DNA from 2 places in the Streptomyces panacea genome. Region 1 is predicted to be linked to the other one. Evidence: predicted binding sites of a transcription regulator. Region 1 holds the regulator's gene; the other holds the start of a gene.
What was found. Region 1 encodes HspR, which represses chaperone genes until heat shock. Its sites were predicted from a motif close to TTGAGNNNNNNNNNCTCAA; they were not measured.

Region 1 (14,772 bases):
TCTACGCGGCAGCTTTGCGCCATGGGCGGCTGTCCCGGTCAGAGGCGGAAGGGGCGCCCTGCCTGCTCGACTTGGCCCTGCTACGCCCGGACCCCGACGAGTCCCAGTGGCTCCGGCCCGTACCGCCGGCGATCGCGCTCAACCAGCTCACACACCCCATCGAGCGTGAGATCCAGGAGCGTCGACAGCTGGCCATTTTGCTCGCCGACACGTTCGAACCGTTCATGACCCTCTCGGCCGTGGACCCCTCGACGACGCACGCGATCACCGTGCTCGAGGGGCTGAGTCTCATCAACTCCACGCTGGACCGCGTCACCGCCGAATGCAACGAGGAGTTGCTGACCGTCCAGCCGGGCAGCGGGCGCACGCCGGACGTCCTGGAGGAGGCTCTCCGCAGGGTGCGCCCCCTGACCAGCAGGGGGGTGAAGATGCGCACCCTGTACCAACACACGGCCCGCCACCACCCGTCCACGCTGGCCTACGTGGAGCGAGTAGGCCCCTACGGGGTGGAGGTACGGACCCTTGAGGAGATCATCGAGCGCCTGATCATCGTCGACCGCAAAGTGGCCTTCGTACCGGCCCGCAGCGACCGTCTGATCGCGCTGGAACTGCGCCACGAGGGTCTTGTCCAGTACCTCGTCGGTGTCTTCGAGCAGTTCTGGCTCCACGGCACCCCTTGGGACGAGCAGTTGTCGTACGCGCCCGAGATCGACGGCATCACCAGCACCCAGCGCTCCATCGCCAAACTCCTGGTCGACGGCCACGTGGACGAGGCGATCGCCCGCCGCCTCGGAATGAACGTCCGCACCTGCCGCGCGCACATCGCCAAGCTCAACACCACGCTCGGCAGTGGCAGCCGGGCCCAACTCGGCTATCTCATCGCCCAGTCGGGGATCCTGGACCAGGACCACTGACAGCCATGCCGAGAGAGGGTGGCCGTGACCGCATCGGGGGGAGAGCGGCCACGGCCGGGATGTGATCAGGGAGCTGGCTACTCCCAACCACCAACGACGATCCCCGACTAGTTGGAATCCCACCACCACCATCTTCCTGCATTGCAGAAAAGGGGGGTACTCAAGTGGCAGGAACCAGACCAAAGTCCACGCATCCACACGACGATCGGGAACTGTGCGACGAGGCGATCCGCCTCTACACGGAGGCGCTCCGCAAGGGCCGGATACCGCGCGCCGACCTGTCGCCGACACCCTGCCTCGTCGACATGGCTCTGCTCCACTCCGATCCCCAGGACCCGGCGTGGATGCGTCCGCTGCCACCGTCGGCGGCCCTGACGCATCTCCTCCAGCCCATCACGCGCGAGATAAACGAGCGAGTGGAGCGCACCGCCTCCCTGGTCCACTCACTCGCGCCGCTGACAGCCGTCGTCGCCGAGGATCCCAACCTCGCCATCACCGTCATCGAGGGCAAGTCGGTGATCGACGCCGCGGTCGGCGACGCGGTCGCCCTCGCGACGAAAGAGGTGTGGACGGTTCAGCCCGGCAGCAGTCGCCCACGTAAAGCCATGCTGCGTGGAAGAAGCCGGTCCCTGGGGGCGATCGAACGGGGCGCCCAGGTCCGGCACCTGTACCAGCACTCGTCCCGGTATCGGCCGTACGTCAAGGAGTACTTGGAGCACGTCCCCACCGGGAAGCTTGAGGTACGCACAGTCGAGCAGACCATCGAACGCCTGATCATCGTCGACCGCTCAGTCGCCTTCATCCCGGGCGACTCCGAACGGACGACCGCCCTGGAGATCCGGCATCCTGCTGTCGTCGCCTACCTCGTCCGGACGTACGAAGTGTTGTGGTCAATGGCCACGCCCATGACGGAACATCTCGAAGTCGCTTCTCGCGACGCACTGGTGACTCCGGTCCAGCAGAGCATCGCCAAGCTCCTCGTCGAGGGAACCACCGACGAGATGGTCGCCCGCAAGATGGGCATCAGCGTCCGCACCTGCCGCTCCCACATAGCCAAACTGATGCAAGCACTCAATGCCTCCAGCCGCACCCACCTCGGCGCCCTGCTCGTCCACTCCGGCCTGGTCGAACCCGAAACGGACAGCCCCTACGAAATCCGCTGAACACCTCGCCGTTTCACACTCATTGGGGAGGCGCCGTCCCTGATCAGGACGACACCTCCCCACCTCATGAAACCAGTCCCTGGGCTGAACAACGCGGCGCGGCCTCGCTGCCGGTTGTCCAGCTACTCAAGGCCCAACCAACTGGCAGACCGACGCTCAACCACGGATCAGTGGCGCACTGGCGATCTCCCAGGTGACAGCGCCCTTCCCGTCGCCCTCAAGGTCGTACACCACCGTGGCCCCTGAGGCCCAGGACTGCTCCGAGTTGTACGCGGCGGCCGGCGCCGCGCACTCGATGGCGACGGAGTTCGACCAGGCCGCGTTCAGTTGCGCTGTGAAGTCGCACGTCTTGGTGGTGACACTGCGAGGTACCTCCCCCGGCGCAAGGCGGGTTTCCAGGCGGTTGGTGACCTTGAAAGAAGTGAATCGCTTGCCGCGGTCCTGTACGACGTCGTCGAGAATCTGCCACACCAGGGAGCTGCTGGCCTGAACGGTGGCACCCTGAAGTTCGAGGCACTGCTCGACAGAGACCAGCGTGTCCGGCTTCAGGCCGGGCAGATCAATTGCGCGACTACTGGCAACGGGATCTACGCAATCGCTCTCTGAGGCGGCAGCGGGCCCTGCGAACGAAATTCCGCCCACCAAGACGATGCCCACCAGAGACACCGCAGTGAAATTATTCCTCGCCATTTCCCCTCCAGATTCTCATACGCTTCATGACGCACGGCTTTACCCAGCCGGCTGTCTTCTTTGACCCTTCGAAGACATTTGGCACGATTGGCAGTTCGTGACTCGCAGCCATGGCCAACCATCGCTCAGTAGCCGTTGCTTCAACACCGTCATATTGATGCACTGCACAAAACGGTGGGTGCAGAATGGGTCATAATGGACCGAATCGATGAAGGGCGCGGGAAGGCCCGATGGTCCAGGTGATGACGTCGGTCCAGGGGCCAACGGGCGGTGAAGTGACACCACACCATCCGGCCGTGGGTGACCGGCCGCCCGCCCGGCAGATCCCGGCCCCAGGACCGCACTTGGGGGTTCATCGGCGCCGGCGTTACGGAGCGCAAACCAGCAGCGTCGAGGGGTAGGACCCGCTAGTGTCTTCCACCGGGAAAGCGTCGTGTCAGCAAGCCCTGTCGTTGCAGCTCAGAGGCCGCCTCTACTTCTCCATCACCACGGACGGCCAACCTCGTTCAAGCCCGACACCAGAATTCCACGACCGCCATCTTGCTGCACTGCAGAAAGCGAGGTGCCAAATGGCCGGAGACCCAGAGAAGAAGAACCATCCGCACAGCGACCGCGAGCTGTGCGCCGCGGGAATCCGGCTCTACACGGAGGCCTTGCGCAACAGCGGGATCAAGCGCGACGAGGTGGCCGCAGCCCCATGCCTGATCGACATGGCGCTGCTGCACCCGGACCCCAGGGCCCCCTCCTGGCTACACCCCGCACCCCCGTCGGCCGCACTGGCGCATCTGCTACTGCCCATCACACGAGAGATCCACGAACGCATACGGCTCACAACCGCCCTGGCCGACTCCCTGGCACCATTGACGACCGTCGCGAGTGACGACCCCAACCTCTCCATCACGGTCCTCGAAGGAATCCCGCTCATCAACTCCGTTCTGAAAGAGGCGTCAGCCAACGCCACGTCGGAAATCCTGACGGCGCAGCCCGGCGGCAACCGAACAAAGTCGAGCCTGGTACAAGGACTCAACAACTCGATGGCCGCCATCGAGCGCGGCGCCCGGCTTCGCCACATCTACCAGCACCCGGCCCGATACAACCCGCACCTCAAGGACTACATAACGCGTGTGCCGACCGACCGGATAGAAGTACGCACCGTCGAGCAGACCATCGAACGTCTGATCATCATCGATCGCGAAATGGCACTCATCCCTGCCAACGCCGAACGGACGACCGCCCTGGAGATCCGGCACCCCGCCCTGGTCACCTATCTCGTCCAGATGTACGACGTGCTGTGGGCGCACGGCACGCCACTGACGGAGCATCTGACCCCGACGTCCGCCCGGACCCCGGTCACCCCCGTCCAGCGCGGCATCGCCCGCCTCCTGGCCGAGGGCACCAGCGACGAGATGGTCGCCCGCAAGATGGGCATCAGCGTCCGCACCTGCCGCTCCCACATAGCCAAACTGATGCAAGCACTCAACGCCTCCAGCCGCACCCACCTCGGCATCCTGCTCGTCCACTCCGGCCTGGTCGAACCCGGGGCGAACACCCACCCGTGAGCCGACACCCCGGCCGGCCCGGCTTCGCGGTCGTCAGTCGCTCTTCGTGTCGGTACTGACCCCGGCCAGTGCCGCACCGAGGAGAACGTACGCGACGAGGACGGGGATCGGTATATGGCCACCCGTGGAGTCGATGTCGTCGATGAAGTAGCCGGAGACCCCGAACCAGACCAACCCGCCGACGAGGACGAGTACGACGTTGCCGGTCTCACCTGCCAAACGCATACCCGCCCACAGCAGGAACGGCAGGAGAGCCCACGATGCCGCCGTGGTGAGCAGGAACTCGACGGATCCGGCGAATGCTCCGGCGTCACTGTCGGCCGCGGCGCCGCGGGCACCGGTGTAACCGGCGGACATGAGGCCATGGCAAGCGGCGGTTGCGGCGGCGACAGTGACCCCGCCTTTGACGTGTCGCAAGTAATTCATGAAGAGGATCCTTGCCCGGTACGGCCCGGCGGGCCCCGACGCGTTTGCGTCGAGGCCCACCGGTCCCCTGTGGTCGGTCACTTACCTGGGCGCGAAGTTACAGCGCGCGCTCCAGGGCATTGGCGTAGAGCCTGGCTCCGCTGATCTTTGGGTGGAACGACTTCATCGAGGGCAGCACCCCAGAGTTGTCCGCCTCGGACTTGCCCCCGGTGACGATCGCATGGATCGACTCGGGGTCACCACATATCGCCTTGCCCTTGAAGTCCGGTTCGGGGTCGACGAACGTGGCGCCGACTGCCGCCGCTGCGGCCGCCATCTCCCTGGTCAGGTGGGGGGAGATCTCGTCGTTCAGCCATGGGGCCTCTTCGGTGCCGATGCCAGGTATGCAACTGCCGTTGGCTGCCAGGAGCTTGGGGTAGCCGACCAGTAGAATCTTGGCATTGGGCGCAAGGTCTTTGACCTGATTGAGAACCTTGATGATGCGGGGCTTGGTCTGCTCAGTGATCCACTTCGGTAGAAAGGTCTTGAGCGGTCCGGTCATCTCGCCGGTCTTGGTACCCGTGTCCGGGTTCGACTTCTCGATCTCGGCGTCCTGACAGAGCTTCAATCCGGCCAGGAACACGCATTCCGAGAACACGTCGGTGAACAGGGAGTCGTTGCCGCCAACGGTGACCGTGACGAGATCGGTGTTCGCGTCGAGATAGCCGAGGTCCATCTGCGGCAGCGAGTTGCCCTGCTTCGATCCCCCTGACCACATCTGGTAGGTGCGGGCACCCGAGCAGGCGACGAAGCTCAGATCCACATTCCCGTACGAGTCGGAGATCTCACCGATCGAGCTGGACTTGCCGGGGAGGGTCGCCTGCCGGATCCACGCCTCCTTGGAACGATGGCACTTGTTGTTCACCTCGTCCGAACCGATGTCCTCCTTGTAGTCCGTCTCGCGGAAGTAGTCCTTGCCGTCGGCCGTGTCGGCTCCTTCACCGGAGGCGAAGGAGTCCCCCATGGCAACCACCTGAGTCGGCTTGGACGCGAGCTTCTGGAAGGCGACGGCATCCCAGGCGATGTCCACCCCCACTCCCTCTTCGGTGATGTTGGACAGGGCCACCGATGGGGTTCCCGTGAAGTTGAAGACGCCGAGCGACCGCCACTCGTTGCTGCGGATGCGCTGTGGGGCGACACGGTGCGGAGGAGAGGAGGCGTTGGTGCCCGAGACCGTGTACTTCGCTTGCTGGGACCTTGCGGCGACGTTCGGCATGTGGACCAGGACTCGAGTCCAGCCCTGGACAGAACTGGGGCCGGTCCATGTACCGGTGGCTTTCAGTCTGGCCGCTTCCGCTGAGGCCGCCTTGCGCGTGGTGGAGAACCAGACGTGGTTGCCGTACCCCACGCCGAGTTGATGGGTATCCATTTTCGCCGAGGCCGAAGCGAAGTCGAACTTGAACGATCCGGAGGACTGCGCGGTGTCCGAGCATCGCCGGAAGTCGGCGCCCGCGAGCCGCTGACCGGTGTTCACGTTGTCAACGATCGCCGTACCGATCGGGAGTCCTGAGTTGCATCGCGGCGGGTGGGAATTGCCGTCCGCCTCTTCCGGATAGGTGTTGTTGAAGCGGAACAGCTCGAATCCGCACTGATCGCTCTCGCACTTCTTCCACTCGACCTTGCCGTTCCACCAGCACATCCAGTCCGAATTCTGACACGGCCCCTGCTGGGGGGAATCGTTCGATGCGCCTTCCTTGATCTTCGAAGGATCGCACTCGTTGGAGCTGCCGCAGAAAAGATCGATTGGCGGCTTGGCTGTGGTGCGGTGGCGGGGTTCGGTCCACCACGCGGGCCGGTAACCGTGGACGAGCGTGCCCGGTGCCTCAAGGGCCTCCAGCGGGCGTGCGGCCCAGCCGATGACCTTCTCCGGGTACGGCCAGTACTGCGGCTTCGCGGCATGGGAGTAGTCGTCACTGCCCTGGGCGCTCTCCAGGAACGGAGTGCGGTTGGGCTTGTACGTCGGGTTGGCGGGGTTGTTGGCCCAGCCAACGCCCCATTTGCCATCGTTCTTCCCGACGTCGGCCTTGGAATAGTAGCCGGAGTTGTAGGCCCACAGAGCGAAGAACCAGTTCTCAAGGCCCTTCGGATCACCGTTGTTGACGGTGAGGCCCTCGTCGCGAGTCGTGTTCCACTTCTCGGCGAGAATGTTCACGCCTGCGGCAACGTTTGCGGTGTAGTCCAATGCGACGGCGTCCTGGTACGCGCGCGGCTTGGACGGCCGAACGTCCCCTTCTTCGTACGGTTTGCCGGGCAGGCGCATGCCGTCGGTGACCTGCGTGATGCCGTAACCGCAGTCCGCAGCCCTCCAGTTGATGGCCCAGGGATCATCGACCTGGCCGTGCTCGTCGTGCTTGAGCCCGTAGTAGTTGCCAATGAGGCTGTTGGCGGTGGTGCCTGGTGCGGCGAAGCGGGTGGCCTGCCACATGTTGGACTCCTGGGCGGTGATGCCGAGGAATATCTGTGCCGGGATACGCCCGCCTCCGGCGAGGGGGGTGAGGCCGCCGATCAGGGACTGGGGTCGGTAGGCGCCCATGCCCATGTTTTTCCAGTTGGCCGGCCGGGAGACATGGCCGTCCATGGTGCCTTCGATGGCCCGGTTCACGGCCCACTCGATCTGCCGCGGCTTCGGCTGGAACGCCTGCTTCTGCGGGTTGCCCCGTTCCACGGCGCAGGTGCGCTCCGACTCCGGCTCGGAAATGTCCAGCCGCGTCGCCTTGCCGGTGCCCGTGCTGCCACCACCCCCGGCGGGGGAGGCGCCGAGAGCTGGGGAACTGTCCGACCCATCGGCCGGTTCGGGGCTGACGGGGGACGCCGCCGGATTTGCCTCGAACACCGGGTCGCTGCCGGTGGGTAGATGGTGCAGCTCGATACGGGCCGTGCGCGCCGTGTCGTACTCGGACTCGCGGACCCGGGTGTCCTTGCCGTCGGCCCACGCGGCACTCACAAGGGCCCGGCCCTTGGTGGACGCGATGGCGTCCTTGTCGATGCCACCCGGGTTCCGTACGTACTCAGGCAGGTCTCCGAGGCTTTTCGCTCCGCCGGTGATGATCGCGCTTCCGTCGGCGGCGCGGGCCAGGTCCATGCCGGTCAACTTGCCCTCGGCGACCGTGCGGGCCTTTGTCTCTTCTCTCTTGACCTGAGCGCCACTCAGGTACTTGACCGTGGACATCTGGCCGGCGGATGCGGCCTCGGAGGCGGAGGAGTTCCCGCCCTTGGCGGCCTTGCCGCCGTTCCGGCGGTCCAGGAAGGCGAGTCCGCCGTCCTTCGTGACGGACAGGTTGAAGGGGGTGTTCTCCGTACGCGTGATCAGGCTGGACGTTCCGCTTTCACCGATCCTGACGATCGCGTTGCTCTGTGCCGCGACGATACCGTCGCGGGTCGGAACCGCGGAGGTGATCTGCCCCTTCATCGTGACCGACATGGATGTGTCGCCGGTACGGGTATCGATGCTGATCAGGCGCGTCTCGTTCCTGTCCGACGCCTCTTCGTCGGTGAACTGCGACAGAACAGCCTGCTCGCCGTCGCCACAGCCCGGTGAGAAGTAGGCGAGGCTCGCCTGGTACGGCAGCTTCGTCACGGAGCCCGTGGTCAGATCGACGGTGGCCGTGAACGCGCCTCGGGCCATCAAGTCGGGCTTGTTGGTGAACGTGCGCGGCGCGTAGGCGACGAGTGCGCGATCACCGGAGGCGGTGACGCACGCGTTGCCGATCCAGGTGTCGGTGTCGGAGAACGCTGGTTCGGCAAGGGAGGCGGCGGTCTTCCAGCGGTAGCCGTCCGCCTCGTCGGCGATAAGCAGGTGGAAGCCGGTGGCGTCTCCGATAGTGGTCCACGCGGTATCGGACGACTTGGCGTAGCCGGCGCCGAGCACCTTGCCGCGCTGCTCGACCGGAACACGGTCCTTGTCCGCCCCCGTCGGGGAGGCGGGGGGATCGGACCAGCCTTGGGCCGCGCCAGGTGGAGGCGTCGGTTGCTGCGGGACGGAATGCGACTGTGTTGCCGCCCCTATGGACAGGGCGGTTGCGATCGCGCAACTGAGCGCGATACGGGCAGATCTGAGTCTGTTGACCCGTCTCAAGGAAGTGCCTCCTGGCATGTGGGATGAGGAGTCGGCGACTGTTCGACGCAGCGGGCGACGGCCCGTGGCCCGCGTGCGGCACCGACTGTGCCCCGGTCTGCGGGCAGGCCGCAGCGCCGGGGTACCGCGTACTCGCAGCGGTTCGTCCGTGGTTCCATTCGCCGATCGCTCGGAACGGGCGGGCGCATACCGGGGGAGCCGTCATCGGCAGTCGTGACCGGCGTGCTGAAGACGGCTCGCGGCCGGATCTCTCCCACCTGCGATCGACCGCGCACGTTCAAAGGCGGTTCAAGCTGCCGCGTCGGCGCGTTCCTACGGCCGAGGAGCCCAGCCCTCCCATGGCAGGTCCGTTGCTGGAGAAGTCACCGAAGGGCGCTTCTGCTGACCTCAGCGGCCTTCTCCAGGGTCTTGTCCAACTGTGACTCGGCGCCCTTGAGGGCTTCTTGATTCTCCTCGACGAGTCGCTTCTGAATGGTCGTCTCCTCGGCGAACCAGACCTTGACGAGCCCGGTCTCCTGCTCGCAGTCGACCTCGGCCGTCGCCACCTCGATCTCGGCCTGGTCGGCCGTCTCCCCCTCCGCACCGGCCACGTCGGCCGTGTCCCAGACCGTGTTCACCTGACATCCGCGGTCCTTCATGCAGGACGCCCACCGCTCCACGACGAGGTGACGTAGGCGTTGGCCGGGCTGATGGGAAGCAACAGCGCGGCACACGCCGTTGAGAGGATCAGTGAGATTCGGCCGATGGATCTCTTCCTCAAGACGGATGCCCTTTCGCTCTGCGAAGACGGTGGCCACGACTGGCAGTTCGTGACGCGCAGCCATGGCAAACGATCGCTCAGTAACTGTTGCTTCAACACCGTCATCTTGCTGCATTGCACAAAGCGGTGGGTGCAGAACGGGGCAAACAGATCAACAAGGGAGACAAGCAGAGGAGGGCCCGTTGCCTCCCGGATCTCTCCGGGAGGCAACGGGCCCTCCTGTGTCAGGTCCTACCGTCGGACGCGCCCTCGTCCGACTGGTCCGACTAGTCCGACGACAGCTTCGGCTTCGGCCGCCACACCACCAGCGCGCTCGTCTGCTGGACGTCCTGATACGGCACCAGGTCCCGCCGGTACGACGCGTGGACCTGGGCCTCGCGCTGGCGCAGCGCCGCCGCCGCGCCGTCCACCGCCGCGCCGAGTTCGGCGACGCGCGCCTGGAGCGCCGCGACTTGGTTCTCCAGCTCGATGATGCGCTTGATACCGGCCAGGTTGATGCCCTCGTCCTGCGACAACTGCTGCACCTGGCGGAGCAGTTCGATGTCGCGCGCCGAGTAACGCCTGCCGCGGCCCGCCGTACGGTCCGGCGAGACCAGGCCCAGCCGGTCGTACTGGCGCAGCGTCTGCGGGTGCAGCCCGGACAGCTGGGCCGCCACCGAGATGACGTACACCGGCGACTCTTCGGTCAGTTCGTAGGCCCGGTTGAACGATGAGTGCGGTCGACGCCGCCCGACCCCGTCCATTGGAGTCACGCTCCCTTCGCTGCCTGGAACAGCTCGTCCCGCGGGTTCTCCCCCACGGTCGCCTTCCGGTAGGACTCCAGCGCGTCACGAGCCTCGGCGCCGAGATCCTGGGGGACGACCACCTCGACGGTGACCAGGAGGTCGCCACGGGTGCCGTCCTTGCGTACGGCACCCTTCCCCCGGGCGCGCATCGTACGGCCGTTGGGCGTGCCCGCGGGCAGTTTCAGGGTGACGGCGGGACCGCCCAGCGTCGGGACCTTGACCTCGCCGCCGAGCGCCGCCTCCACGAAGGTGACCGGCACCGTGACGGTGAGGTTGTCGTCCTTGCGGCCGAAGACCGGGTGCGCGCCGACGTGGACGACCACGTACAGATCGCCGGCCGGACCGCCGCGCTCGCCGGGAGCGCCCTTGCCGCGCAGCCGGATCCGCTGGCCGTCGCTGACGCCCGCCGGGATGCGGACCTGCATGGTCCGCGAGGACCTGGCACGACCGCTGCCCTTGCAGACGTCGCAGGGGTCCTGGGCGATCAGCCCACGGCCCTTGCAGTCCACGCACGGGTCGGTCAGCGAGAAGCCGCCGCCCGTGCCGCGCGACACCTGTCCGGTGCCGACGCAGGTCGGGCAGACCCGCGGCGAGCCGTTCTTGTCGCCGGTGCCCGAACACGCCTTGCAGGGCGCCTGGCTGGACATCCGCAGCGGGACCGTGGCCCCGTCGACCGCCTCGGTGAAGCTGAGCGTCACCTCGGACTCGATGTCCTGGCCGCGGCGCGGCTGTGTGCGTGTACCGGTGCCGGGACCGCCTCTGTTGAAGAGGCCGCCGAACACGTCCCCGAGTCCGCCGCCGAAGCCGCCGGCGCCGCCCTGGCCGCCCTGCGTCCCTCCGCCGCCGCCCTGGGGCCCGCCTCCGAAGAGGTCGCCCAGGTCGAAGTTGAAGGACCCGCCGCCGCCGGCGCCGGGGCCGGCCCGGAAGCCGCCCCCGTTGCCGAAGAGCGAGCGCGCCTCGTCGTACTCCTTGCGCCGCTTGGGGTCGCCGAGCACGTCGTTGGCCTCGGAGATCTCCTTGAAGCGCTCCTCGGCCTTGGCGTCACCCTTGTTGGCGTCCGGGTGGAACTCGCGGGCGAGCTTCCGGTACGCCTTCTTGATCTCGGCCTCGGTGGCGTCCTTGGGGACGCCGAGAACCTTGTAGTAGTCCTTCTCCACGAAGTCCTTGGTACTCATTCCCGACGTCCCTCCTCACTGCCCGTCATGCGTACCGCATGCGTACTGCCTGCCATGCGTACTGCCTGTCCGTACCGCCGAGTCCACGTCAGCCCTCGTCCGGGCCACCGCTCTCCTCGTCCGTGTCCGGCTCGTCGGCGCTCGATGCCTTCTCCCCGGGCTGGGCCCCCGGCTGGGGCTCCGCCACGGCGACGCGCGCGGGCCTGATGGTCCGCTCGCCGAACCGGTACCCAGGCTGCAGGATCGCGACGCACGTGTCCTCGGTGACATCCGGCGCGTAGCTGTGCATCAGAGCCTCGTGGATCGTCGGGTCGAAGGGCTCGCCCTCCTTGCCGAACTGCTGGAGGCCCATCTTCGCGGCCACCGTCTCCAGCGATTCCGCCACCGACTTGAACCCGCCGACCAGCTCGTCGTGTTCGCGGGCGCGCCCGATGTCGTCGAGCACGGGCAGCAGCTCGGTCAGGAGGCTCGCGATGGCGATCTCCTTGACCGTGACCCGGTCCCGCTCGACCCGGCGGCGGTAGTTCTGATACTCGGCCTGAAGCCGCTGGAGGTCTGCCGTGCGCTCACCGAGCGCCGTACGGACCTGGTCCAGCTGTGCGATCAGTGCGGTCTGTGTTGCGTTCTGCTGTACGTCCCCTGCCGGGGGGGCCGCCGGGCCCGGCTCCTTGGCGGAGTCCGGCTCGGCGGCCTTCGGCGCGGCGTCTTCGGGGGTGGCGCCTGAAGGGACGTCGGGCTCCTCTTCGAAGCCCGGAGTCTCCTCCGTCACGCGGCACCGTCCTTCTTGGGCTTCTCGTCGTCGACGATCTCGGCGTCCACGACGTCGTCCGCGCCGTCGGTGCCGCCGGCGGGACCGGCCTGCTCCGTGCCCGGGGCGTCGTTACCGGCGCCGTCGGCCTGCGCGTTGGCGTACATGGCCTGGCCGAGCTTCTGCGAGACGGCCGCGACCTTCTCCGTCGCCGTGCGGATCTCGGCCGTGTCCTCACCCTTGAGCTTCTCCTTCAGCTCGCCGATGGAGGTCTCGACCTCTTCCTTCACGTCACCGGGGACCTTGTCCTCGTTGTCCTTGAGGAACTTCTCCGTCTGGTAGACGAGCTGTTCGGCCTGGTTGCGGGTCTCGGCGGCCTCGCGACGGCGGTGGTCCTCGTCCGCGTACTGCTCGGCCTCTTCGCGCATCCGGTTGACCTCGTCCTTCGGCAGCGAGGAGCCACCGGTGACGGTCATCTTCTGCTCCTTGCCGGTGCCGAGGTCCTTCGCGCCGACGTGCATGATGCCGTTGGCGTCGATGTCGAAGGCGACCTCGATCTGCGGCACACCGCGCGGGGCGGGCGGCAGACCGGTCAGCTCGAACATTCCGAGCTTCTTGTTGTACGCCGCGATCTCGCGCTCGCCCTGGTAGACCTGGATCTGCACCGACGGCTGGTTGTCCTCGGCCGTCGTGAAGATCTCGGAGCGCTTCGTCGGGATCGTCGTGTTGCGCTCGATGAGCTTGGTCATGATGCCGCCCTTGGTCTCGATACCAAGAGACAGCGGGGTGACGTCGAGCAGCAGGACGTCCTTGACCTCGCCCTTGAGGACACCGGCCTGGAGCGCGGCGCCGATGGCCACGACCTCGTCCGGGTTGACGCCCTTGTTGGCGTCACGGCCGCCGGTGAGCTCCTTGACGATCTCCGCGACGGCGGGCATACGCGTCGAGCCGCCGACCAGGACCACGTGGTCGATCTCGGACAGCGCGATACCGGCGTCCTTGATGACGTTGTGGAACGGGGTCTTGCAGCGCTCCAGCAGGTCGGCCGTCAGCTGCTGGAACTGGGAGCGCGTGAGCTTCTCGTCCAGGTGCAGCGGGCCTTCGGCGGACGCCGTGATGTACGGCAGGTTGATCGTGGTCTCGGTGGAGGACGACAGCTCGATCTTCGCCTTCTCCGCGGCCTCGCGGAGACGCTGGAGAGCCATCTTGTCCTTGGCCAGGTCCACGCCGTGACCGTTGGCGAACTGCTTCACCAGGTAGTCGACGACACGCTGGTCCCAGTCGTCACCACCGAGGTGGTTGTCACCGTTGGTGGCCTTCACCTCGACGACGCCGTCACCGATCTCCAGGAGCGACACGTCGAAGGTGCCGCCGCCGAGGTCGAAGACGAGGATTGTCTGGTCGTCCTTGTCGAGCCCGTACGCCAGCGCGGCGGCCGTCGGCTCGTTGACGATACGCAGGACGTTGAGGCCCGCGATCTCGCCGGCCTCCTTCGTGGCCTGACGCTCGGAGTCGTTGAAGTACGCCGGGACGGTGATGACCGCGTCCACGACCTTCTCACCGAGGTAGGACTCCGCGTCGCGCTTCAGCTTCTGAAGGACGAACGCGGACATCTGCTGCGGGTTGAAGTCCTTGCCGTCGAGATTGATCTTCCAGTCGGTGCCCATGTGGCGCTTGACCGACCGGATGGTCCTGTCGACGTTCGTGACTGCCTGGCGCTTGGCGACCTCTCCGACGAGCACCTCGCCGTTCTTGGCGAAGGCGACGACGGACGGCGTGGTCCTGGCGCCTTCGGCGTTGGTGATGACGGTGGGCTCGCCGCCTTCGAGAACGCTGACGACGGAGTTAGTCGTGCCCAGGTCGATGCCGACCGCACGTGCCATTTCGATTCCTCCAGCTGACTTGAGTGGAACAGGCTCAAGGATGCACGACTGATCCTCACCCGTCAACAGAGCTGAGTCGAGCAGACTCAACTATCGTGCGGCCCGATTTCCGGGAACGACCGGGAAACGGCGCGGTTCCCGCAGGTCCGCGCGCCTTCGGAACTTCTCTTCACTCCTACGACACCATCGGTCGGCAAGTGTTACGCAAAAGCCCCGATGTCGCCTACAACGGTCAGGGAGGCCCCATGGTTCCGGACCTGGATCTGGACCCCAAGCGCCTGCTGGACCTGACGCTCGGCGCTCTCCTACTGATGCTGACGGCGCCCCTGCTGGCCGCCGTCGCCGTCACCCTCACGCTCTCCGCGCGGCACCCCGGCGGCGCCTTCACCCACGAGCGCCGCGTCGGTCTGGACGGCCGCGTCTTCACCGTCCACTCGCTGGCCACCCGCCGCCACCGGCTCGACCTGCTGTCGCGCCTGCCCCATGTCGTACGGGGCGAGATGTCCCTCGTCGGCCCCGCGCCACTGGCGCCCGGCGACCCCAGGACGGCCGCGC
Region 2 (14,772 bases), on a different contig from region 1:
GGCAGGGTCGGCATCGCGACCGTCATGTTGTTCTGCGCGCACATCTGGAGGAAGCGCTCGGGGCGCGCGGACGAGTGGTCCGGGCCCTGGCCCTCGTAGCCGTGCGGCAGCAGCAGCGTGACGCCCGAGGTCTGGCCCCACTTCTGCTCCGCCGAGGAGATGAACTCGTCGACGACGGTCTGCGCCCCGTTGACGAAGTCGCCGAACTGGGCCTCCCACATGACCAGCGACTCCGGGCGGGCCAGCGAGTAGCCGTACTCGAAGCCCATCGCCGCGTACTCGCTCAGCAGCGAGTCGTAGACGTTGTAACGGGCCTGGTCCTCGCCCAGGTAGAGCAGCGGGGTGTAGTCCTCGCCGGTCTCCTGGTCCACCAGCACCGCGTGGCGCTGGCCGAACGTGCCGCGGCGGGTGTCCTGGCCCGACAGCCGGACCGGGGTGCCCTCCATCAGCAGCGAGCCGATGGCGAGCGTCTCGCCGGTGCCCCAGTCGATCGTGCCGTCCTCCACCGACGCCGCACGGCGCTGCATCTGCGGCATCAGCCGCGGGTGCACCGTGATGTGGTCGGGGATGTTGACCTGGGACTCGGCGATCCGCTTGACGACCTCCTGCGAGATGGCCGTCGTGACCGCGACCGGGAACTCCGCCTGGGCGTCCGGGACATGGGTCGGAGCCGGGTGCGACGTGGCCTCGCGGACCTCGGCGAACACCTTCTCCAACTGGCCCTGGAAGTCCTGGAGCGCCTGCTCGGCCTCTTCCAGCGTGATGTCGCCGCGACCGATCAGCGACTCGGTGTAGAGCTTGCGCACCGAGCGCTTCTTGTCGATCAGGGTGACCATCTGCGGGTTGGTGAACTGCGGGTTGTCGCCCTCGTTGTGACCGCGGCGGCGGTAGCAGATGAGGTCGATCACGACGTCCTTGTTGAACGTCTGGCGGAACTCGAACGCGAGCCGCGCCACCCGGACACACGCCTCCGGGTCGTCACCGTTGACATGGATGATCGGCGCCTCGATCATGCGCGCGACGTCGGTCGCGTACATCGAGGAGCGCGACGCCTCCGGGGCGGCGGTGAAGCCGACCTGGTTATTGATCACCACGTGCACCGTGCCGCCGGTGCGGTAGCCGCGCAGCTGCGACATGTTGAGCGTCTCGGCGACCACACCCTGGCCCGCGAAGGCCGCGTCGCCGTGCAGTGCGACGGGCAGCACGGTGAAGTCCGTGCCCGCCTTGTTGATGATGTCCTGCTTGGCGCGCGCGATGCCTTCGAGGACCGGGTCGACCGCCTCCAGGTGCGAGGGGTTCGCGGCCAGCGACACCTTGATCTGCTCGCCGTCGAGACCGGTGAAGGTGCCCTCGGCGCCCAGGTGGTACTTCACGTCGCCGGAGCCGTGCATCGACTTCGGGTCGAGGTTGCCCTCGAACTCGCGGAAGATCTGCGCGTACGACTTGCCGACGATGTTCGCCAGGACGTTCAGCCGGCCGCGGTGGGCCATGCCGATGACGACCTCGTCGAGCCGCGACTCGGCCGCCGAGTCGATGACCGCGTCGAGCAGCGGGATGACGGACTCGCCGCCCTCCAGCGAGAACCGCTTCTGGCCGACGTACTTGGTCTGGAGGAACGTCTCGAACGCCTCGGCGGCGTTGAGCCTGCGCAGGATCCGCAGCTGCTCCTCGCGCTCCGGCTTGGAGTTGGAGCGCTCGATGCGGTCCTGGAGCCACTTGCGCTGCTTCGGGTCCTGGATGTGCATGAACTCGACGCCGGTGGTGCGGCAGTACGAGTTGCGCAGCACGCCCAGGATGTCGCGCAGCTTCATCATCGACTGGCCGGCGAAGCCGCCGACCGCGAACTCCCGCTCCAGGTCCCACAGTGTGAGGCCGTGCTCGGTGATGTCCAGGTCGGGGTGCTTGCGCTGGCGGTACTCCAACGGGTCGGTGTCGGCCATGACATGGCCGCGCACCCGGTAGGAGTGGATCAGCTCGAAGACCCGCGCGGGCTTCGTGACGTCCTCGTCGTGCGACGCGTCGATGTCCTTGAGCCAGCGGACCGGCTCGTACGGGATCCGCAGCGACTGGAAGATCTCGTCGTAGAACTCGTTCTCGCCGAGCAGCAGTTGACTGACGACCCGCAGGAACTCGCCGGAGGCGGCGCCCTGGATGACGCGGTGGTCGTACGTGGAGGTCAGCGTCATGACCTTGGAGATGCCCAGCTTGTTCAGGGTGTCCTGCGAGGTGCCCTGGAACTCCGCCGGGTAGTCCATCGAGCCGACGCCCATGATGACCGACTGACCGGGCATCAGACGCGGCACGGAGTGCACCGTGCCGAGGCCGCCCGGGTTGGTCAGCGAGACGGTGACGCCGGTGAAGTCGTCCATCGTCAGCTTGTTGGTGCGGGCGCGGCGGACGATGTCCTCGTACGCCTGCCAGAACTCGAAGAAGTTGAGCGTCTCGGCCTGCTTGATGCCGGCGACGACGAGCTGGCGGTCGCCGTTCGGCTTCACCAGGTCGATGGCGAGACCGAAGTTGATGTGCTCCGGCTTGACCAGGGTGGGCTTGCCGTCCTTCTCCGTGAAGGAGTAGTTCATCGACGGCATGGCCTTGATGGCCTGCACCATCGCGTACCCGATGAGGTGCGTGAAGGAGATCTTGCCGCCGCGCGCCCGCTTCAGGTGGTTGTTGATGACGATGCGGTTGTCGAAGAGCAGCTTCACCGGGACGGCGCGCACGGACGTGGCCGTGGGCACCTCCAGCGACATGTTCATGTTCTTCGCGACAGCGGCCGACGGGCCGCGCAGCGTCACGTACTCGGGGCCCGTGGGCTCCTCGGCCGGCTCCTGCTTCGGCTCGGCGGCGGGCCTGGCGGCGGCCGGCTTGGCGGCGGGCGCGGCCTTGGCCGGCGCGGGGGCCGCGGCGGCGGGCCGTGCCGGAGCGGCGGGGGCGGCGGCCGGCGCCTGGGACTCGGCCTTGGGGGCCTGGGCCTGCGCGGGAGCGGCTGCCACGGGCTTCGCCGGTGCGGCGGGAGCCGGTGCGGCGGTGGCGGTCGTGGCCGCCGGCGCGGTCGGTGCCGGGCTCACCGCAGCCCCCGCGGCTGCGGTGGATGTCGCGGCGGTGGATGTCGCCGCGGGCTCCGGGGTTTTGTCCGCCGCACCGGTATTGCCCGGCTTGTAGTCGGCGAAGAAGTCCCACCAGGCACGGTCGACCGAATTCGGGTCCTGGAGGTACTGCTGGTAGATCTCGTCGACGAGCCATTCATTCGGCCCGAAGGCGGCGGCAGGATTCTTTTCCTGCCCCGTTCGGTCGGTCGAGACGCTTGAGTTACTGGGGGACTGAGACGACACGGCGGCAACCGCCCTCTTCCGCTTCACAAGGTGATGGACAGCGGGAATCAAGGCTACGCCTACCGGACCGAGAGGAGCAGACCGGGCGGGGGCAACGTCATGCAAGTCACACCGGAAGGCGGGTTTCGGCGCAGGAATTGGCGGGAAACAAGCCAGGTTTCCTTGGAGCTGTCCTCGGAACTGCGGACGCACCATGTCGCTGACGCCGCCTTTTCGGCCCCCGAACGGGGTCCGCGTCGGCAGCACCCGACCGAATGCCCGTGGAACGGACTCTTCCGGTGCCTCCGGTTCGAACCCTACGTCAACCCCGCGCCCGGGGGATTCCCGGAAGTGTCACCTGGATGAGGCACCCGCGTACGGATTCGGCCACGCCGATGCGTCCGCCGTGCAGATCCACCGCCCAACTCGCGATCGCGAGCCCCAGTCCCGTACCGCCGTCACTGCCCGGCCCGTGCGGCGACGGGGAGCTGCCCCGGTTGAAGCGCTCGAAGACCCGGTGCCGCTCCGGCTCCGGGATACCGGGCCCCTCGTCCTGGATCTCCAGATCCAGCGACTCGGGACCGCGCCCGCGCCGCGCCCGCACCGTCACCCGGCCGTGCGGCGGGCTGTGCTTGACCGCGTTGTCGATGAGATTCGCCACCACCTGGTGCAGCCGCTCCGCGTCCGCGTGCGCCGTCAGCTCCGGCGGCGACACGTCCAGATGCAGATGGACGTCCGTACGGGTGTGATTGCCCGAACCGGAACTGAGAGCGCGCTGCGAGGCCGCGAGATTGGCCTCCTTCAGCACCCCGGACAGATACGGCCACACCTCGAAGCGCCGCGCCTTGAGCGGCAGTACGCCGTTGTCGAGCCGGGAGAGGTCCAGCAGCGTCTCGACGAGCCTGCCCAGGCGCTCGGTCTGCTTCAGCGCCGTACGCATCGTCTCCGGGTCGGCGGCGGACACACCGTCCACCACGTTCTCCAGTACGGCGCGCAGCGCGGCGATCGGCGTGCGCAGCTCGTGCGAGACGTTGGCGACCAGCTCCTTGCGGTGCCGGTCCACGGCCTCCAGGTCGTCCGCCATGCGGTTGATGGTCGAGGCCAGGTCGCCCAGCTCGTCACGGCGGTCGGCGCCGCTCACGCGCCGTGTGTAGTCACCGTGCGAGATGCCCTTCGCGACGGTGTTCATCTCGTCCAGCGGGGCCGTCAGACCGTGCGCCACGAACTGCGTTATCAACAGCGTCGCGATCATGGAGAAGACCGTGATGAAGCGCAGCTCGGTCTCGGTGCGCAGCGCCACCATCAGCAGGCCCGTGGTGATGAGCACGGAGACCACGACGAGCATGCCGAGCTTCGTCTTGATGGAGAACGGCCGCAGACCGCCGCCGTCCACCCCACCGTGCCCGCCGAGAGACCCGTGTCCCGCCCTGATCCTGGCCGGGCCCTTCCGCGCGGGACCGTGCCCGCCGCCGGTGCCGCCCCCGGCCGGCCGGGGCGCGCCCGTACGGGACGGGCGGGCAGCGCGCGCCGGGCGCGGCGTACGGCCGCCGCGGTCCGTACGTTCCGGGACCTCGTCCCGCTCGCCCCTGCCGCCCGGCGACCGGCTCATGGCGCCGGTGTCTCCAGGGCGTATCCCACACCGTGCACCGTACGGATCCGCTCGGCGCCGATCTTCCGGCGCAGCGCCTTGATGTGGCTGTCGACCGTACGGGTGCCCGAGGCGTCCGCCCAGTCCCACACCTCGGCCAGCAGCTGCTCCCGCGAGAGCACGGCGCGCGGTGTGTTCGCCAGGCAGACCAGCAGGTCGAACTCGGTGGGTGTCAGATGGACGTCCTCGCCGCGCACGCGCACCCGGCGCTGCGCGTGGTCGATCTCCAGCTCGCCGAGGCGCAGGATCCCGCTGCGCGGCGTCACGGCGGCCAGCGCCGCGCGCTCCACGCGGCGCAGCAGTACATGCACGCGCGCCGCCAGCTCCCGCATCGAGAACGGCTTGGTCATGTAGTCGTCGGCCCCGACACCGAGCCCCACGAGCATGTCGGTCTCGTCGTCGCGCGCCGTCAGCATCAGCACCGGCACCGGACGCTGCGCCTGGACGCGGCGGCAGACCTCCAGACCGTCGAAGCCGGGCAGCATCACGTCGAGGACCATCAGATCCGGCTGCCACGCCTCGGCGGCGTCCACGGCGGCCGGGCCGTCGACCGCCGTCTGGACGACGAAGCCCTCGGCACGCAGCCGGGCCGCGATGGCGTCCACGATCGTCGCGTCGTCCTCGACCACGAGCACCCGGCGCTGCGCGCCGGGAGTGGCCGCGACCCCGTTCTGGCTGGTGTGTGTCTGCTCCATCGCCCCGCCCCTGCTACGTTCCGCGATCCGTGTTCCTCGATCCGCCGTCTGCGTGCGGATGGCGGATCCCGTGTGTGGGGAGCAGCGTAGAGGCACCGGAGGTCTCCCGGCTACGCAGGGCGAACGGCGAGATGGACCACGTCAGGCACTCCTCGGGCAACTTGGATCTCTTCGGTCCTAACCCCGGTGAAACCGGCATTCCGCAGCGCCTCCTCGAAAGAGGAGGAGGGCTGCGCGGACCAGACGGCGAGGACTCCGCCGGGGTTGAGCCGCGCCAGGCAGGCGGCCAGTCCGCCGGGCGTGTACAGGCTCGCGTTCTCGTCGGTGACGGTCCAGCCGGGCCCGTTGTCGATGTCGAGGCAGAGGGCGTCGTAGCGGTCGAAGGGCTCGTCGGTGCCCTCCGCGGCCTCGGTCGCCGTACGCATGTATTCGACAAGATCGGTGTGGAGGATCACAGTGCGCGGGTCACCGAGCGCGGCGCCGGAGATCCGGGCGAGCGGTCCCGCGTGATGCCACTCGATGACGGCCTGCTCGCGCTCGACCACCACGATCCGGCCCCAGCGGGCGTCGGCGGCGGCGTGCGCGAGCGAGAAACCCACACCGAGCCCGCCGATGAGGACCGACGGCAGACCGTCACGGCGGTCGGGGGAGAGGGCGGCCTGCGCGGCGTCGACCAGCAGCCGCTCGGAGCGGCCGTCGGAGGTGTCCATCAGGAACGTGCCGTTGGCGATGATCTCGTGGATGTCGCCACCGCCGTGGGCGCCCGGCCGCCTCCGTAGGACGACCTCGCCGTACGGGCCGTCCCGCCGGTCGAGGGTCACGGGTCGGTCGTCGGTCGCTTCGGACGTGGGGTCGGGCACGGGGGCGTCTCCTCGGTTCTGCGGCTGACCGGGTGCGATGCCATCCTCGCGGGGTGCGCGGGGTGGCGACAAACCGGTTCATGGGGCGTGTGCCCGGGGGACGGGCGGACAGTCGTGCGGGGAGTCGACTGCTGTCCCCACCGGGCCCAGGTGGCCGCCGCTGTCCGTTCCCCCTGCGACGCCCGTGAGCGGGCCCGGGAGCCGCCGGGCGGCGATGTGTACAGAGGTGCAGGCCGTACCTGGTGGCGGAGAGGACGCCGGTGGTGGCGCCCGCGTCGCCGGCGGACGTTTCGAGCGTACGCAGCACGAGCCGGCCGAGGCCGCGCCCGCGGTGGTTGTCGGCCGGGCCGTCCGGCAGCGTCGAGCCCGGTGCCGGCGCCCCGATCGCTCAGAGCGAACACCCTCCCCAGGTATCCGGGGAACAACGGCAGGCTCACAAGCATTGAGCCCACATAGCTCAACTTTTGACTGCCGAAGGGGAGACCATGGCTGCCACGTCCACACCGCTCACCCTGCCCGTGCTGCCGCTCGACGACGAGGTCGTGCTGCCCGGGATGGTGGTGCCGCTGGACCTGTCCGACACCGAAGTGCGTGCCGCCGTCGAGGCCGCCCAGGCGGCTGCCGGCGACGACTCCGACGGGGGAAAGCCGAAGGTGCTGCTCGTGCCGCGCCTCGACGGGGCATACGCGGGGACCGGCGTCCTCGGCACCGTCGAGCAGGTCGGCAGGCTCTCCGACGGCGACCCCGGCGCCCTGATCCGCGGCCGGGGCCGCGTCAGGATCGGCGCCGGTACGACCGGGCCCGGACGGGCCCTGTGGGTGGAGGGGCTGCACGTCGAGGAGACCGTGCCCGACCCGCTGCCCGGCTCCGTCACCGAACTGATCAAGGAATACAAGGCTCTCGCCACCGACTGGCTGAAGAAGCGCGGCGCCTGGCAGGTCGTGGACCGTGTCCAGCAGATCGACGACGTCTCGCAGCTCGCCGACAACGCCGGCTACTCGCCGTTCCTCAGCACGGCCCAGAAGGTCGAGCTGCTGGAGACCGCCGATCCGGTGACCCGGCTGAAGCTGGCGACCGACCAGCTCCGCGAGCACTTCGCCGAGCAGGACGTCGCCGAGTCCATCGCGAAGGACGTCCAGGAGGGCGTCGACAAGCAGCAGCGGGAGTTCCTGCTGCGGCGCCAGCTCGACGCCGTACGCAAGGAGCTGTCCGAGCTCAACGGCGACCCCGGGGACGAGTCCGACGACTACCGGTCCCGCGTGGAGGCCGCCGATCTGCCCGAGCACGTCCGGGAGGCGGCGCTCAAGGAGGTCGACAAGCTGGAGCGGTCGTCCGACCAGAGCCCCGAGGGCTCGTGGATCCGCACCTGGCTGGACACCGTCCTCGAACTGCCGTGGAACGAGCGGTCGGAGGACGCGTACGACATCCGGGGCGCCCAGCGCGTCCTGGACGCCGAGCACGCCGGCCTGGACGACGTGAAGGAACGGATCACGGAGTACCTGGCGGTCCGCAAGCGCCGTGACGACCGCGGTCTGGGTGTGGTCGGAGGCCGCCGCGGCGGCGCCGTCCTCGCCCTCGTCGGTCCGCCCGGCGTCGGAAAGACCTCCTTGGGAGAGTCCGTCGCGCACGCCATGGGACGCTCCTTCGTCCGCGTCGCGCTCGGCGGTGTCCGGGACGAGGCGGAGATCCGTGGCCACCGGCGTACGTACGTGGGCGCGCTTCCGGGCCGTATCGTCCGGGCGATCAAGGAGGCCGGTTCGATGAATCCGGTCGTCCTGCTCGACGAGATCGACAAGGTCGGCTCCGACTACCGGGGCGACCCGGCAGCCGCCCTCCTCGAAGTCCTCGACCCGGCGCAGAACCACACCTTCCGCGATCACTACCTGGAGGTCGAACTCGACCTCTCCGACGTGGTCTTCCTCGCCACCGCGAACGTCCTGGAGGCCATCCCGGAGGCCCTGCTCGACCGTATGGAGCTGGTCCGGCTCGACGGCTACACCGAGGACGAGAAGGTCGTCATCGCACGCGATCACCTGCTGCCCCGGCAGCTGGAGCGGGCCGGTCTGGAGACCGGCGAGGTCACGCTGGAGGACGAGGCGCTGCGCAAGCTGGCGGGCGAGTACACCCGCGAAGCGGGCGTACGCAACCTGGAGCGCTCCATCGCCAGACTGCTCCGCAAGGTCGCCGCACAGCACGAGCTGGGCGAGCGCGAACTGCCCTTCTCCGTAGGAGACGGCGAATTGCGCGGGCTGATCGGCCGGCCGCACCACGTGCCCGAGTCCGCCCAGGACCCGGCCGAGCGACGCACGGCGGTGCCCGGCGTGGCCACCGGCCTGGCCGTGACCGGCGCGGGCGGAGACGTCCTCTTCGTGGAGGCGTCGCTGGCCGACCCGGAGACGGGCGGTTCGGGTCTGACCCTGACCGGACAGCTCGGCGACGTCATGAAGGAGTCCGCGCAGATCGCGCTCTCCTTCCTGCGCTCGCACGGCGCCGAACTGGAACTGCCGGTCGCCGACCTGAAGGACCGGGGCGTGCACATCCACTTCCCGGCGGGCGCGGTGCCCAAGGACGGCCCGAGCGCGGGCATCACGATGACGACGGCGCTCGCCTCGCTGCTGAGCGGACGCCAGGTCCGTACGGATGTCGCCATGACCGGCGAGGTCTCGCTGACCGGGCGCGTCCTGCCCATCGGCGGCCTGAAGCAGAAGCTGCTGGCCGCGCACCGGGCGGGCATCACGACGGTCGTGATCCCGAAGCGGAACGAGGCGGACCTTGACGACGTCCCCGCCGAGATCTTGGAGAAGCTGGAGGTCCACCCGGTGACGGATGTACGCCAGGTCCTGGAGATCGCGCTCTCGTCGGCGACGGCGGAGATCCCGGTCGCCGCGTAAGGCGGTGGCACCCGCGTCACCCGCCGTCACCCGCGTGACGGCGGAGTCGGGAACGCGAGGGGTGGGCCCCCGGCACTCGGTTGCCGGGGGCCCACCCCGTTCAGTTAGGTGCCGGCCGGCCGTCCCGGCCGTCCCTCCGTTTCGGGCCGGGCCGGAGACATGGGCAGCCCGTTGGGGGTGTCCGACGTAGGGGGGAGCTCATGACGTATCGACGTGTCGCGGTGTGGACATGCCAACACTCGCGCCGTGAAGGACGCTTCGGGGGCGGAACGGAGCGGCGGAACGGCCTCAGGCCGCTGCCGTTGGTATAAACCTGCGAAATACTGACAGAGCTGCGGCAATGGGCCCCGGCGACGGAGAACTTTCAGGAGCGGGAAAGCGCGCGATGGGTGTGATGGGTGCTGACGTGCACGGAGACGGTACGGCGAATGAACCCGAACCGGTCGGGAAAAGTGAGGTGGACCACGAATTCCTGGCGCTGGAGCGTGAGTTGGCCGTCTTTCTGCGGCGCGCCAGAGCCAATTCCGGCGAAATGGCCCGCGAGGTCCATCCCGACCTGGAGCCGGCCGCCTACGGACTTCTCGTACGGCTGGAGGAGACCGGTCATCAGCGTGCCACCGATCTCGCCGTCTACTTCGGGGTCGGCAAGGCGACGATGAGCCGTCAACTGCACGCGCTGGAAGCGCTCGGGCTGGTCACGCGCGAGCCCGATCCGGCGGACGGGCGCGCCTCGCTGGTGCGGCTCACCGGCGAGGGGGTCGCGCGCTTCCGCCGGGTTCGGGACGCGCGGCGCGAGCGGTACGTGCGCAAGCTGGCGGACTGGGACCGGGCGGAGGTCGCCGAACTGGCGCGGCTGCTGCACCACTTGAACGCGCGCGCGGAGAGCTGAGCGCGCCTGCCCGCCGGGGCGGGGCGGGGCGGTCGGGCCAGGAGCGGCGCGCGGCAGTGCGTACGGGGCGGCGGGCGGGAGCTGCTCCGCACGTACAACCGCCGCCCACGAGCCGAGACCGGTGCCTGTCCCGCGCCCGGACCCCAAAGGCGCGCTCCACGGTCTACGGCTCCACGTACACGACCGTCGCGTCGTCGTACGGCTTGCCCCGCCGGAAGGCCACCCCGTCCGGGTCCGCAGACTCCGCCGCCCGTACCCGGTCGATCAGCTCCTGCGGTCCGCTCTTCCTGACGAGCGCCAGACAGTCCGCCCAGTCACCCTCCCGGAACACCTCCACCCACCGCGCCGCGCCGTCGGTGAGGCCCACCAAGGCGTGTACCTCGGACGCCGGCGTCCGCCCCGTCACGGCCTTCGCCGCCACGTCCGGGTCGACGGCCGCGGTGAAGAAGCCGCCCTCCGCGTTGCGCAGCGCGTCCGTCGCGGCGGCCTGGCGGCGCACCGCGCGCGGAATCCGGTCCAGCCGGTCGTCCACGACGGCCCGCACCTCGCCGTCCGGCGACTCCAGGAGGAGGGTCGAGTCCGAGAGGACGAGGTGCTCGACCGTGTCCGCGTCCCAGCGCACCATGACGACGGTTGCCTGCGGCGTACGGGGGTGAGAAAGGTCACACGTGGAGCGGTGGGCGTCGGCCGTACGCCGGATCGACTCCGCGAGGGCGTCGGCCAGGGCCATTTCCCGGCGTGAAGCGGACAGTTCGGTCAGTGCCCCGCCGAGTCGCGCGGCGAACCACGGGACGCCGTGTACACAACCGTCGCCGTCCGGCGGAGGTGTCACACCGTCCAGCACGATGAGCGTGCCGCCGCTGCCCGCGGAGGGCGCGGCCACGGCGGTCCAGTCCTCGTTCGGGCGGGGGTGGCTGCCGGGGGCGGTGGCGATATCGATGCGCATGGACCCCAGTCTGCCCGAGAGCCCCGCCCGATCCGGTCCGGCGCCTTCACCGCGCCCACGCACCTCGGCCACGGCCCGGACACACCTCGGGCGCTCCTCGGTGCCCCTCCGCGTACGCCGGGTCTCCTCTCCGTACCGCGACGTACCCGGCGCGCTTTCTTCTCCGCCGGGCGCGGCACCGCGCCACCGGATGGCCGGAATGACCCGCTCCGCGACGATGCGGCCCGGCATCCTGCCAAAGCTCACGCGTAAGTTCCAACCGCCCCACCGAGCGCGTCCGTGCCGCGCGCCCGCGCGAGTTGTTCGCCAACTCCTCCTTGATGTTCACTCGTTCAGGTGGCGGAGCGGCCGATACGCGCCCCCTCCGAGAAACGCTGGAATGGTCGGAAGCCGTGCCAGGGGTGGAGGGTCATCCGGGTCTGACCGGACGTCATCTCCGCCTCGTGGGCGGACGAGTCGAGAATGCGAGCACCGGTGCAGAAGAAGCGGCCTCGGGGCAAGAGCGGCACGCGCGGCGGGTCCCAGGGCTCGGCAGAGCCCCGTAAGTCGGTGTCGGCCGGGGCGGCCGACATGACCGCGGCTCCCGCCGGGAAGCCCGTACGTGTACGCAGCCGGCTGGTCGTCGCGGTCGCCGTCGTCGGTGTCACCGTCGTGGCGGCGGGCATGCCCGCGGTCCTGGGCGCCTCGTCCGAACTGACCGACGCCCAGCGCCTGGTCACCCTCGCCGAGCTGAACCGGCAGACGGCCGTCCTCGCCCACTCCCTCGCCGACGAGCGGGACGAAGTCGTCGTTCATATCGCCGGGGGCCGTGAGGAGCCGGAGGGCGACGGTGGCGACGAGGCCGACGGCGATGACAAGGCGGGCGCCGACGAGAAGGCCGACGGCGCGCCGGGCGGGGCGCCCGCCACCCGCGTCGACCGGCAGATCGACGAGATCGACGCGGCCGCGTCCCCCGGGCTGCGCAGGGATCTCTCCACCGTCCCGTCCATCCGCCGCACCGCCCTCACCGGCAAAGGCACCGCACTTGAGGCGTACCAGGCGTACACGGACGTCATCGCCAAACTGCACGCCGTCGCGGACGAGGTCGCCGAGAAGACGCCCGCCGAGGCCGCCGACGGCACCCGCGCCCCCGCCGCGCTCGGCCGCGCCGTCGAGCAGGCGTCGGCCACCCGCGGCCTGCTGCTGGCCGCGCTCGCCGTTCCCGAGCCCAAGAGCACCGCACCGCAGTTCGACCCCGTCACCGGCCTGCCCATCCAGCCGAAGGACGACGACGCCGCCGAGAACGACCGCACCCGCGATGCGCTCAGCGCCGCCGCCCAGCAGTCCCGCGTCCACGAACTCGCCTCGCTCGCCGACTTCGACCAGTCCGCGGGCACCGTGGCGCGCGACTCCCTCGCCACGACCGTCACCGGGCCCGAGGTCACCACGGCGGAGAAGTACCTGTCCAGCCTCGCCGACAGCCCCGAACTCTCCGACAAGGACCGCGACGCAAACCAGGAGAAGGTCGAGTCGTCGCTGTCCAGCCGTATCGAGCAGATGCGCGGCGTCGAGTCCGGCATCGGCTCCGGCCAGCTCAAGCGGCTGGAGGGGCTGCGCGACGACGGGGTCACCTCGCTGGAGGTGAGCATCGCCCTCCTCGGCGGCCTGCTGATCGTCGCCGTCGGCGCGTCCACCGCCGTCGCGCGTACGCTCACCCGGCCGCTCGCCGTCCTGCGTATCGGCGCCGCCCGTCTGGCCTCCGAGCCCGCGACCGGGGAACCGGTCCGCTTCACCGGCCGCAACGACGAGTTCGGCCAGGTCGTACGGTCGCTCAACAGCCTGCACGCCACGCTCCTCGACGTGTCCACGCGCGCCGACAAGCTCAACAGCGACCGCACCGGACTGATCGGCGCCCGGCAGGCCATGGCCGACCAGCGCACCGAACTCCAGCAGCAGACCGCCGACATCACCGCGCAGCTGGAAGCGCTGCGGTACACCGTCCACCACTCGTTCGTGAATCTGTCGCTGCGCACGCTGGGCCTCGTGGAACGTCAACTCGGCGTCATCGAGAGCCTGGAGGAGCGCGAGCAGGACCCGGACCGGCTCGGTGTCCTCTTCAAGATCGACCACATGGCCACGGTCATGCGCCGGCACAGCGAGAACCTGCTGATGCTCGCCGGGCGCGAGCCCGGCGGGGGTTACCCGGGCCCCGTACCGCTCGTCGATGTCCTGCGCGCGGCCGTCAGCGAGATCGACAAGTACGAGCGGGTCACCATCCAGTCACTTCCGCCGCACGCCCAGCTAGCCGGCTTCGCGGCGGACGACATCAGCCATCTCGTCGCCGAACTCCTGGAGAACGCCACGTCGTTCTCGCCGCCCGACGCCCACGTCGAGCTGTCCGGCTGGATGCTGGAGAGCGGTGACGTGAAGCTCTCCGTGCAGGACAAGGGCATTGGCATGCCGGAGGCGCGGATCGCCGAACTCAACGAGCGGCTCGCCGACCCGGACGCGTACAAGCCGCAGCCGGCCAAGTCCGGGAAGTCCGCCAAGCCGGGGAAGACCGGCACCGACGGCGGCGCCGGCGATGACGGGCTCGGCCTGCGCGTCGTGGCGCTGCTCGCCTCCCGCCACGGCGTCGAGGTCACCCTGCGCGACCACCATCAGGGCGGGCTCGCGGCGGTCGTCGTACTGCCACAGGCCCTGCTCCCGACGGTCCCGCCGATCGCGGTCCCGCACCGGGCGACGGCAACCGGCGCGGCGCCGATGCCGCACCTTCCGGGGTCGGCCGCGGAGGCCAACTCCAATGTGTTGCAGGGGCGTTCGGACCGGGACCCGCTGGTGGGGGAGGACGGGGCGGCGGCGGAGAACGTCGCGCCTGCCGACGACCCCTACGCCATCGGTCCCGACGCGCACGAGCGCGTCGCCGACGTGGCGGACGACGTTGAAGACGACGCCGACGCTGCTGCCGACGGCGACGGCGACGTTGAAGAGACGGGCGGGACGGGCGGGACGCAACCGCTCACCGAGCCCGTCGCCCAGCGCGTCGCCGAGTCGCCCGCCGAAGCCGAAGTCGAGGCCGAAGTCGAGGCCGAAACCGAAGCCGTCACCGACAAGGGTCTGCCCAAGCGCACCCCCAAAGTGCTCAAGCCCGCCGACACGACGGCCGAGCGGCCGGGTAGCGTCGACGCGGACGCGTTGCGCCGCAGGCTCGGTGGGTTCCACCGAGGGGCCAAGGACGGCAGGCGCGACTCCGACGCCGAGCTTTTGGAGCAGACCGAAGTGCAGAAGCAGGGCAGTTCACCACGGAGCAGTGCGGTACCGCGGCAGCAGGACGCGATGGAGGGGACCGACGCGCGTACGGATGAGACGGGGGAAACTGTCGAGGAGGCACGCAGTTGACGGCGACCGGCACATTCGGACTGAGCAGTGAAGCCCGCGATCTCCACTGGCTGTTGACGAATCTCGTGGAGGAGGTGCGAGGAGCACGCTCCGTCGCGGTCGTCTCGTCGGACGGGCTGCTGCTGCTCTCCTCGGACCCGGAACGTCACGACCC

Region 2: lon (endopeptidase La) is a predicted target of HspR. The motif match lies at 6,957-6,975, and genes of this name have one in related genera.

What each region holds. Positions count from the first base shown of each region.
Region 1 is NZ_JARJHW010000002.1:123,073-137,844, reverse strand. Features, by position in the region: gene P3L51_RS01360 (helix-turn-helix transcriptional regulator) at 1-914, shown strand, start outside; gene P3L51_RS01355 (helix-turn-helix transcriptional regulator) at 1,079-2,077, shown strand; gene P3L51_RS01350 (hypothetical protein) at 2,234-2,734, opposite strand; gene P3L51_RS01345 (helix-turn-helix transcriptional regulator) at 3,337-4,326, shown strand; gene P3L51_RS01340 (hypothetical protein) at 4,360-4,683, opposite strand; gene P3L51_RS01335 (GDSL-type esterase/lipase family protein) at 4,850-8,659, opposite strand; gene P3L51_RS01330 (hypothetical protein) at 9,229-9,483, opposite strand; gene P3L51_RS01325 (heat shock protein transcriptional repressor HspR) at 9,893-10,369, opposite strand; gene dnaJ (molecular chaperone DnaJ) at 10,375-11,586, opposite strand; gene grpE (nucleotide exchange factor GrpE) at 11,675-12,355, opposite strand; gene dnaK (molecular chaperone DnaK) at 12,352-14,217, opposite strand; gene P3L51_RS01305 (sugar transferase) at 14,463-14,772, shown strand, end outside.
Region 2 is NZ_JARJHW010000070.1:12,278-27,049, forward strand. Features, by position in the region: gene P3L51_RS18270 (multifunctional oxoglutarate decarboxylase/oxoglutarate dehydrogenase thiamine pyrophosphate-binding subunit/dihydrolipoyllysine-residue succinyltransferase subunit) at 1-3,332, opposite strand, end outside; gene P3L51_RS18275 (HAMP domain-containing sensor histidine kinase) at 3,634-4,656, opposite strand; gene P3L51_RS18280 (response regulator transcription factor) at 4,917-5,654, opposite strand; gene P3L51_RS18285 (spermidine synthase family protein) at 5,765-6,514, opposite strand; gene lon (endopeptidase La) at 7,000-9,405, shown strand; gene P3L51_RS18295 (MarR family winged helix-turn-helix transcriptional regulator) at 9,800-10,294, shown strand; gene P3L51_RS18300 (protein phosphatase 2C domain-containing protein) at 10,458-11,240, opposite strand; gene P3L51_RS18305 (sensor histidine kinase) at 11,715-14,618, shown strand; gene P3L51_RS18310 (roadblock/LC7 domain-containing protein) at 14,615-14,772, shown strand, end outside.